DNA from 4 places in the Anaerotruncus sp. DFI.9.16 genome. Region 1 is predicted to be linked to each of the others. Evidence: predicted binding sites of a transcription regulator. Region 1 holds the regulator's gene; each other region holds the start of a gene.
The links. Region 1 encodes Rex, which represses fermentation and respiration genes when NADH is low (regulators of the CRP and FNR family bind a similar motif). Its sites were predicted from a motif close to ATTGTTAANNNNTTAACAAT; they were not measured.

Region 1 (2,200 bases):
ACGACCCCGCGCGCGGGCGACCCGTGGCCCAACGTCGAGAGCGCCAACGTCGCGATGCGCAAGGAGCTCGACCTGTTCGCCAACGTGCGCCCCGTCAAGGTGCCGAGCGAGGGGATCGACTGGACCTTCTTCCGGGAGAACACCGAGGGCGCCTACGCGATCGGCTCCTGCGGCCTCAACGTGGACGAGGACGTGGCGTTCGACTTCGTCGTGACCACCACCGAGGGCACCGAGCGGATCGCGCGGCTCGCCTACGACTACGCGAAAAAGAACCACAAGAGCCGCGTGTCGATCATCACCAAGGCGAACGTCGTCAAGACGACCGACGGCAAGTTCCTGAAGCTCTGCCAGAAGATCGGCGAGGAGTACCCCGGCATCACGACCGACGACTGGTACATCGACATCACCACCGCCAAGCTGATCGACCCCAAGCGCCGCCGCGACTTCCAGGTGTTCGTGCTGCCCAATCTCTACGGCGACATCATCACCGACGAGGCCGCCGAATTCCAGGGCGGCGTCGGCACCGCGGGCAGCGCGAACCTCGGCAAGCGCTACGCGATGTTCGAGGCGATCCACGGCTCCGCCCCGCGCATGATCGCAGAGGGCCGCGGCAAATACGCCGACCCCTGCTCGATGCTGCGGGCGGCGGTGCTGCTCCTGAGCCACATCGGCTACCAGGCCGAGGCGGATAAGCTCGAACGGGCGCTGGACATCTGTATGTACGAGGAAAAGAAGCTCGCGGTCACCGGCCGCGACACCGGCTGCACCTGCGAGGAATTCGGCAACTATGTGATGGACACCATCGCACGGCTGTAACCGGGAATTCTGGATCGAGAGGTTTTGCATATGCCGAAACACGAGGGTGTTTCCCTATCCGTTATCAAGCGGCTGCCCAGGTACTACCGGTTCCTCGGCGACCTGCTCAGCCGCGATGTCACCCGCATCTCCTCGCGCGAGCTGGCCTCCCTGATGCAGCTGACCGCGTCCCAGATCCGCCAGGATCTCAACTGCTTCGGCGGCTTCGGGCAGCAGGGCTACGGCTACAATGTGGCCGCGCTCCACAAGGAGATCGGCAATATCATGGGGCTCAACAAGCATACCCCCATGGTTCTCATCGGCGCGGGCAACCTCGGCCGCACGATCGCGCGCCACATGGATTTCGAGAGCAGCGGCTTCAAGCTCGTCGGGATCTTTGACGACAGCCCCCGCGTGATCGGCCAGAAGGTGAGCAGCCTGACCGTGCAGGACATGGCGGGGCTCGAGGCGTTCTGCAAGGAGCAGTCCCCGCGGGCCGCCATCCTCTGCATCCCCAAGGAGGTCGCCTTCGAGACCGCCCAGCGGCTCATGAAGCTCGGCGTCAACTGCTTCTGGAACTTCTCCCATTACGACCTCTCCCTCGACTTTGAGGGTGCGGTCGTCGAGAACGTCCACCTGGGCGACAGCCTCATGACCCTCTGCTACCAAATCAACGCCGCCTACCCCGAGGATGAGTGACGGGGAGGCGAAAATAAGAAGGCCCCCGCCTTGCGGCGGGGGCCTTCTTTTGTCCGGCTTCCTCCGGAAGCCGTCAGTCCCCTTTCTTTCAAGAAAGGGGGCAAAGAACGTTTGGCGCAGGCCGGCCGCGTCCCCCGCAAAGGGGGCGCGCCGTGAGAAAGCCAAAAGCGAAGATTTTCGCCCGCCTTTTTCAAAAGGCGGCGGGGCGGCGCCCCGGCCTGCTCTTCAGCTTTCCGCGATAACAAAGTCCGCGGTGATCTCCGAGCAGGCGAGCGCCTGCCCGCCGGTATCCGCGAAGCAGCTCAACTGCGCCGCGCGGTAGGTGCCCGGCGACAGCGGCTCGTCGAAGAGGTCGACGGGCAGCGTAATCGTGACGGTCTCGCCCCCGTGCAGCACCCGTTCGGCGTTGACGTCGTCGGGGTTTGCCATCAGCCCCGCGCGCGGGGTGAGCGGCACGACGGCGTCTCCCTCCACCCGCCGGAAGTCGAACCAGTGGGTGTAGATGAGGTCGTTTTCCGTCCGGTTGGTCACGATGAGCGCGATCTCCTTCGTCCCAACGGGGTAGCTCTCCCGCTCGGGGCGGGCGGCCACGCTGCGTTCCCCGGCGGGGGGCGCGGCGGCTTCGGGAAGCGGGGCGGCATTTTCCGGTTCGCCGGGTTCGGCCTCGGCGGACCCGGCCTCGGAAGCCGCGGAGGATTCCAAAGGG
Region 2 (2,200 bases), on a different contig from region 1:
GCGAGCGGTTTGAAAAGCTCTCGCAGGACGAAAAGATCAAATATGTCTTCATCTTTGAAAACCGCGGCGAGGCGGTGGGCGTTACGATGCCCCATCCGCACGGCCAGATCTACGGCTACTCCTTCGTGCCCAAGAAGCTCCAGCTCGAGCTCAAATCGTCGGGCGAATACTACGCTGAAAAGGGCAGATGTCTCTTCTGCGACATGCTCGCCGAGGAGCAAAAGTTCGGCCAGCGGGTGATCTTCCAGAACGAGCACTTTACCGTCTTCCTGCCCTTCTTCACCGAGTACCCCTACGGCGTGTACATCTTCGCCAACTCCCACAAATCGAACCTCCTTGAGTTCACCCCCGGGGAGCGCCGTTCACTGGCCGTCACCATCAAGCACACGGTCGGCATGCTCGACAGCCTCTTCGGCTACAAGTTCCCCTATATGATGTGTATGCACAACGCCCCGGTGAACGGCCCGGATGTGAAGGACAGCTACCACTTCCACATCGAATTTTTCCCGCCGATGCGCAGCGCGGACAAGGTCAAATTCAACGCCTCGAGCGAAACGGGCGCGTGGGCGCACTGCAACCCGACCCGTCCCGAGGAGACCGCCGCCGAGCTTCGCGAGGCGTACGGGCGGTATATGGACACCCTTAAATAAGCGCTTGTGGAGCCCCCACAAAGCGGCCGCCCGGAAGGACGGCCGCTTTGTCTTTTTGGGCGGGGGAGATGGATTTTTCATGAAATGTTTGTTAAAATTTTTTCAAAATTGCGGCGTTAAGGCGTTGCAAATACCCGCAAGATATAGTATACTTAGTTCTGGTTTCGATTTTTTGTAGAAACCAATTTCCTGTATCATTTTACCAAATATATAGCAAGGAGAATGGGCATGAATATTGATTTTACCCTTGCGGGCGCAGTCATCATCACGGGTCTGGTGGTCGTCTTTGTGGCGCTGATCGGTCTTTCGCTGATCGTCTGGCTGATCGGAAAGCTCTTCGTCTCCACCGGCCTGGGCTCGCCGAAAAAACCGGCGCAGCCCGCCGCGGCCCCCAAGCCCGCCGCACCGGCGGCACCCAAGGCGGCCCCGCAGCAGGCGGCGGCCCCGGCTCCGGCACCCGCCGCGCCGGCGGCTCCGGCTCCGGCTCCCACCATGGTGATCCAGCCGATCGTCGAGGAGGGTATCGGAGACGATATCATCGCGGTGATCTCGGCGGCGGTCGCCTCGATGTTCGGCGGCGGCGAAAGCGGCCAGCCCGCGGCCGAGGGCGGCTTTGTCCTGCGCAGCATCCGCCGCGCGCGGGAGCGCACCTCCTGGGCGCAGGCCGGCATGATGCAGAACACCCAACCTTTTTGATTGACGGAGGGCAGAGACAATGTTTGAAATTTTTGCGGACTCGGTCCAGACGATCGTGTCCAAGTCGGGCTTCCAGAACCTGACCGGCGGGCAGGCCCTGATGATTCTGGTTTCCTTCGTGCTCATGTACCTTGCGATCCGCAAGGGCTTCGAGCCGCTGCTGCTGCTGCCGATCGCGTTCGGCATGCTGCTGACCAACCTGCCGATGGCGGGAATGTACCACCCTGAAATCTTCATCAACGACACCGGGCATATCGCGTGGGAGATGCTTGCCAACGGCGGCGGCCTGCTCGACTACCTCTACCTCGGCGTCAAGCTCGGCATCTACCCGCCGCTGATTTTCCTCGGCGTCGGCTGCATGACCGACTTCGGCCCGCTGATCGCGAACCCCAAGAGCTTCCTCATGGGCGCGGCCGCCCAGCTCGGCATCTTCCTCGCCTTCTTCGGCGCGCTGGCGCTCGGCTTTACTCCCGCCGAGGCCGGCTCGATCGGCATCATCGGCGGCGCGGACGGCCCGACGGCGATCTTTACGACGACCCAGCTGGCTCCGCACCTGCTCGGCTCGGTGGCCATCGCGGCCTACTCCTATATGGCGCTGGTCCCGATCATCCAGCCGCCCATTATGAAGCTGCTCACCACCAAGAAGGCGCGCGCCGTCCGGATGGAGCAGCTGCGCCCCGTCTCCAAGCTCGAGAAGATCGTCTTCCCGATCCTCGTTGCGATCCTGGTATCCTTCCTCGTTCCCGACACCGCCCCGCTGATCGGCATGCTCATGCTCGGCAACCTCTTCCGTGAGTCGGGCGTGGTCGACCGCCTCAACAAGACGGCGCAGAACGAGCTGATGAACATCGTCA
Region 3 (2,200 bases), on a different contig from region 1:
AGGGAGGTCTCGGAAGCCTTCTTGAGCGCGGCGCAGATCTCCTCATAGGAGGCGGCCTTCGCGAGGTTGACGGTCAGGTCGACGACGGAGACATCCAGCGTCGGGACGCGGAACGCCATGCCGGTGAGCTTGCCGTTCAGCTCGGGAATGACCTTACCCACAGCCTTGGCGGCGCCGGTGGAAGACGGGATGATGTTGCCGGAAGCGGCGCGGCCGCCCCTCCAGTCCTTCTTGGAAGGACCGTCAACGGTCTTCTGGGTGCCGGTGGTGGAATGGACGGTGGTCATCAGGCCGTCGACAATGCCGAACTCGTCGTTGATGACTTTCGCCAGAGGCGCCAGGCAGTTGGTGGTGCAGGAAGCGTTGGAGACGATGTCCATGCTCGGCTGGTAGGTCTCGTGGTTGACGCCCATGACAAACATCGGCGCATCCTTGGAGGGCGCGGAGATGATGACCTTTTTGGCGCCGGCCTTGAGGTGGGCCTCAGCCTTGTCCATGGTGGTGAAAACGCCGGTGGACTCAACCACATACTCGGCGCCGCAAGCACCCCACGGAATGTTGGCGGGCTCCCGCTCGGCATAGAACTTGACAGTCTTGCCGTTGACGATGATCGCGTCGTCGGTGTAGCTCACTTCGCCCGTGTACTGGCCATGAATCGTGTCATAGCGAAGCATGTAAGCGCAATAGTCAGGGGTCATGAACGGATCGTTGACGCCCACGAATTCAATGTTCGGATTGTCCAGTCCAGCGCGGAAAACCAGTCTGCCGATACGGCCAAAACCGTTGATACCAACTTTAATTGCCATTGGAAACAACCTCCTGTATTTTTGATACCTTTATCATAATACAAATCTCTGGAAACTACAAGAACCTTGATAAACTTTAAACGATTTTTTTTATTTTATTCAAACCCGGGATATTTATACTTTGCTTTTTATTGAAAACGCCCAACTCCTATTGAAAATCACACCCTCATATACTATAATTGAAGCGGAATTTATGTCGATTTGTGTCGAAAGGTCCCTGTTTTCCCTGTTCCCGGGCCTTCATGCAATATTTGGAATCCGAATATTTCCGCGGTCCTTCCCAAATGATAAGTGCAGTTCCGCAGCGAGGAGGTGCGCCTTTGGACGATCCCCGAACAGACTTTTTTTTCGACCAGCTGACCGGGCTCCTGGACGCCTCCGGCCAGCCCGCCGCCGTGATGGACCATGATTTTCGTCTCGTCTGGTGCAGCGCCGCCGGCTCCCGGGAAATGCCCGCTCTGGCCCTGCCTGACGGCGCGCAGCTGCTGCTGCACGGTTACGACCCCGAGGTCGTCCGCGCGGAGATCGACCGGTGCGGTTCCTTCACCACCGCCGGCCCCAACCACCTGTTCGCAGAGCGGCCGACCGTCATCTGCGCCCTGCCCGACGGAAGCGGCCGCTATCTCATCCAGCCGGTCTCCGGCGCCGAGCAGGGCTCCGGCATGCGACCCGAGGGGATGTCGCGGACGCTCTCCTCCTTCGGCAACCAGTACCGCGCGCCGCTGACCGTCATCTTTTCGATGCTCACCCTCCTCTCCCGCAACTGCGGACCCGGCTCGTCCGAAAAGGATCGCGAGCGCATGCCCGATTACCTCGCCGCCATCAACCAGAGCGCCTTCCGGCTGCTGCGCAGCAGCGAGTGGATTTCCGATTACACCCGCCTCACCTATGGGTTTTCGCCCGTGCGGACCCGGCGGGTCGACCTCTTCCACTACCTGCGCGAGCTCTTTTCGGCGGCCGCCGACTTAATCGAGCCGACCGGCATCCCGCTCTCCGCGGACATCCCCGGGGGGATGCTGCCCGCCGCCTGCGACACCCAGAAGGTGTCCGCGGCCCTGCTCAACATCCTCTCGAATTCCTGCCGCTACACCCGCCCCGGCAACCAGATCGCCGTCCGGGTGCGCTTCAAGCGGGGGATGCTCAGCGTCTCGGTCGCCGACCGCGGACTCGGGATCCCGCCCGACGTGCAGCCGCGCGTCTTTGAGCCGTACTTCTCCTACGACCACGGGGGGCGGCCCTTCTCGGGCAACGGCCTCGGCCTGACGATCGCCCGCGATTCCATCGCCGCCATCGGCGGCACCATCGCGCTCACCTCCACGCCCGGGAAGGGAACCACCGTCGTGTTCACCCTGCCCGTGGAGGACGACGAGAGCGTGCCGCCCGCCGTTTTCTGC
Region 4 (2,200 bases), on a different contig from region 1:
AAGGCGGGTCCGATGCCCATGATGGAGGGATCGACGCCCGCGGTCGCGCCGGCGACCCATTTGGCCATCGGCTTGATGCCGAGCTCCTTGGCCTTGTCGGCGCTCATGACGACGATCGCGGCGGCGCCGTCGTTGATGCCCGAGGCGTTGGCGGCGGTCACCGTGCCGCCCTCCTTAAAGGCCGGGCGCAGCTTGGCGATGCCCTCGGCGGTCACGCCGTCGCGGGGGAACTCGTCGGTGTCGAAGAGGACGGTCTCCTTCTTGACCTTGATGGGGACCGGGACGATCTCGTCCTTGAACCTGCCGGCCTTGCGGGCGGCCTCGCACTTCTGCTGGCTGGACGCGGCGAACTCGTCCTGCATCTCGCGGGTGATGCCATATTTCTCGGCGACGTTCTCCGCGGTGATGCCCATATGGTAGTTATTGAAAGCGTCCCAGAGGGAGTCCTTGATCATGCAGTCGATCAGCTTGCCGTCGTTCATGCGGTAGCCGTAGCGCGCCTTGTCGAGCGCGAAGGGGGTCGCGGACATGTTCTCCATGCCGCCGGCGACGATGATGTCCGCCTCGCCAGAAGCGATCATCGCGGCCGCGAGGTTGACGCACTTGAGGCCGGAGCCGCAGACGATGTTCAGCGTCTGCGCGGGGACCTCGATGGGAAGGCCGGCCTTGAGGGCGGCCTGGCGCGCGACGTTCTGGCCCTGCGCGGCCTGAAGCACGCAGCCCATAAAGACTTCGTCAACCTGCTCGGGTTTCACGCCCGCGCGGTTGAGGGCTTCCTTGATCACGATAGCACCGAGCTGCGCGGCGGGGACACCCGTGAGGGAACCGCCCATTTTGCCGATTGCGGTGCGGCAGGCACCGGCCAATACGATTTCCTTTGACATGTTGACGCCTCCGATTTTTCTTGAAATTCTCAGGTTTGGGGCCGGACCGGCCCTTCGATTATCAGTATACTACAAGGGTTTTGAAATTGCTATATTTTTAACAAACTTTTCACGATTTTTATGAGTTTGTCTAAATCTCCCCCCTCGCCCGAAACCGCTTTTATGCACTTTTGAAACAAACGGCCCAAAGGCCCCTGTCCATGCGGGTTTGAAAGGGAAATTCAGGTCATTCCCTGCGCTTAAAAAGCGTGAGCTCCACCGTGTCGGCGCCGATCTCCAGCCTACGGCAGTCGACCATCTGCCCGATCAGGTGCAGCTCGCTGTCCTGTCCCAGCCCGCTCACCCCCGCGAGCTGCCAGAAGAACTCCTCGAGCCCCTCGTTTTTCTCCGCCTGGTTGAGGAAGCGGTCGAGGTCGTTCACCTTCTTGCGCTCCGCCGGGTCGTACCGGCTTTTGAGCGAGAGCTCGTAGCCGTCCTCCAGCTTGCGCAAATCCATCCGCACCCCATCCGAGCCGACGCTGAAAAAGAACACGATCAGCTCGTCGATCACTTTCGTCATCTTTCTTGCCGTGGCCTCCATATCGATTCCCCCCGTTATTCCCGGTCCCGGCGCAGCGCCTCGATGAGCGGTACCAGCACGATGCACACGAGCCCCGCCGAAAAACCGTTGTTGTAGAGATTGAGCCCCCCGTGCAGGAAGCCGGTGTTGAGCACCACCGAGGCATGGATCACGCCCGCGGCGATCCCCCATTGCCAGCCGAACTGCCCCGCGATGGGGGCGAGCCCCGTCGCAAAGAGGGCCGCCAGCAAAACGTTGGGCTCGTTCAGCGACCACACCATAAAGAAGGAGCTGATCACCACGCCGAGCACGACGGGGATGATGTTCTTGAGATGCTTGCCGAACGCGCCGAACCCGCAGATCGTAAAGATGCCGCCGATGGTCGGCCCGTTGAGGTCGCCGCCCACCACCAGCACGTAAACGGTGGCGGCCGCGCCGATGATTCCCATGTTGATGAGCGTCACGGGCAGTCCGTCGAGCTGGACGAAGTCGGCCACGAGGCGGCCCGAATGGCGGGTGATGCGCGCGACGTCCCGGAAGCTGCGTCCGTTCCACCAGAAGCCCGCCAGCGCCATCAGGGCGAACAGACCGAACAGAAAAGCGGCGAGCGGCAGGTTGTTGCCGGTGCTCCACGCGAGGCGCGCCTCGAAGGTGTGCCCGAAGGATTTAAAAAAGGAGGCGAGCACCATGCCGATCAGCCCCGCCGTAAAGCCGACGTTATAGAGGTTATAGCCCTGGTGCACCCGCAGTGTGAAGG

Region 2: a site for Rex is predicted at 738-757, ahead of NE609_RS09825 (OadG family transporter subunit). Genes of this name have one in related genera too.
Region 3: a site for Rex is predicted at 872-891, ahead of gap (type I glyceraldehyde-3-phosphate dehydrogenase). Genes of this name have one in related genera too.
Region 4: a site for Rex is predicted at 970-989, ahead of NE609_RS09495 (acetyl-CoA C-acetyltransferase). Genes of this name have one in related genera too.

The regions. Positions count from the first base shown of each region.
Region 1 is NZ_JANFZX010000041.1:15,981-18,180, forward strand. Features, by position in the region: gene NE609_RS12915 (isocitrate/isopropylmalate family dehydrogenase) at 1-816, shown strand, start outside; gene NE609_RS12920 (redox-sensing transcriptional repressor Rex) at 847-1,494, shown strand; gene NE609_RS12925 (hypothetical protein) at 1,720-2,200, opposite strand, start outside.
Region 2 is NZ_JANFZX010000021.1:39,009-41,208, reverse strand. Features, by position in the region: gene galT (galactose-1-phosphate uridylyltransferase) at 1-650, shown strand, start outside; gene NE609_RS09825 (OadG family transporter subunit) at 879-1,346, shown strand; gene NE609_RS09820 (sodium ion-translocating decarboxylase subunit beta) at 1,366-2,200, shown strand, end outside.
Region 3 is NZ_JANFZX010000098.1:2,216-4,415, reverse strand. Features, by position in the region: gene gap (type I glyceraldehyde-3-phosphate dehydrogenase) at 1-806, opposite strand, end outside; gene NE609_RS16710 (sensor histidine kinase KdpD) at 1,127-2,200, shown strand, end outside.
Region 4 is NZ_JANFZX010000020.1:18,438-20,637, reverse strand. Features, by position in the region: gene NE609_RS09495 (acetyl-CoA C-acetyltransferase) at 1-884, opposite strand, end outside; gene NE609_RS09490 (hypothetical protein) at 1,111-1,464, opposite strand; gene NE609_RS09485 (DUF1576 domain-containing protein) at 1,479-2,200, opposite strand, start outside.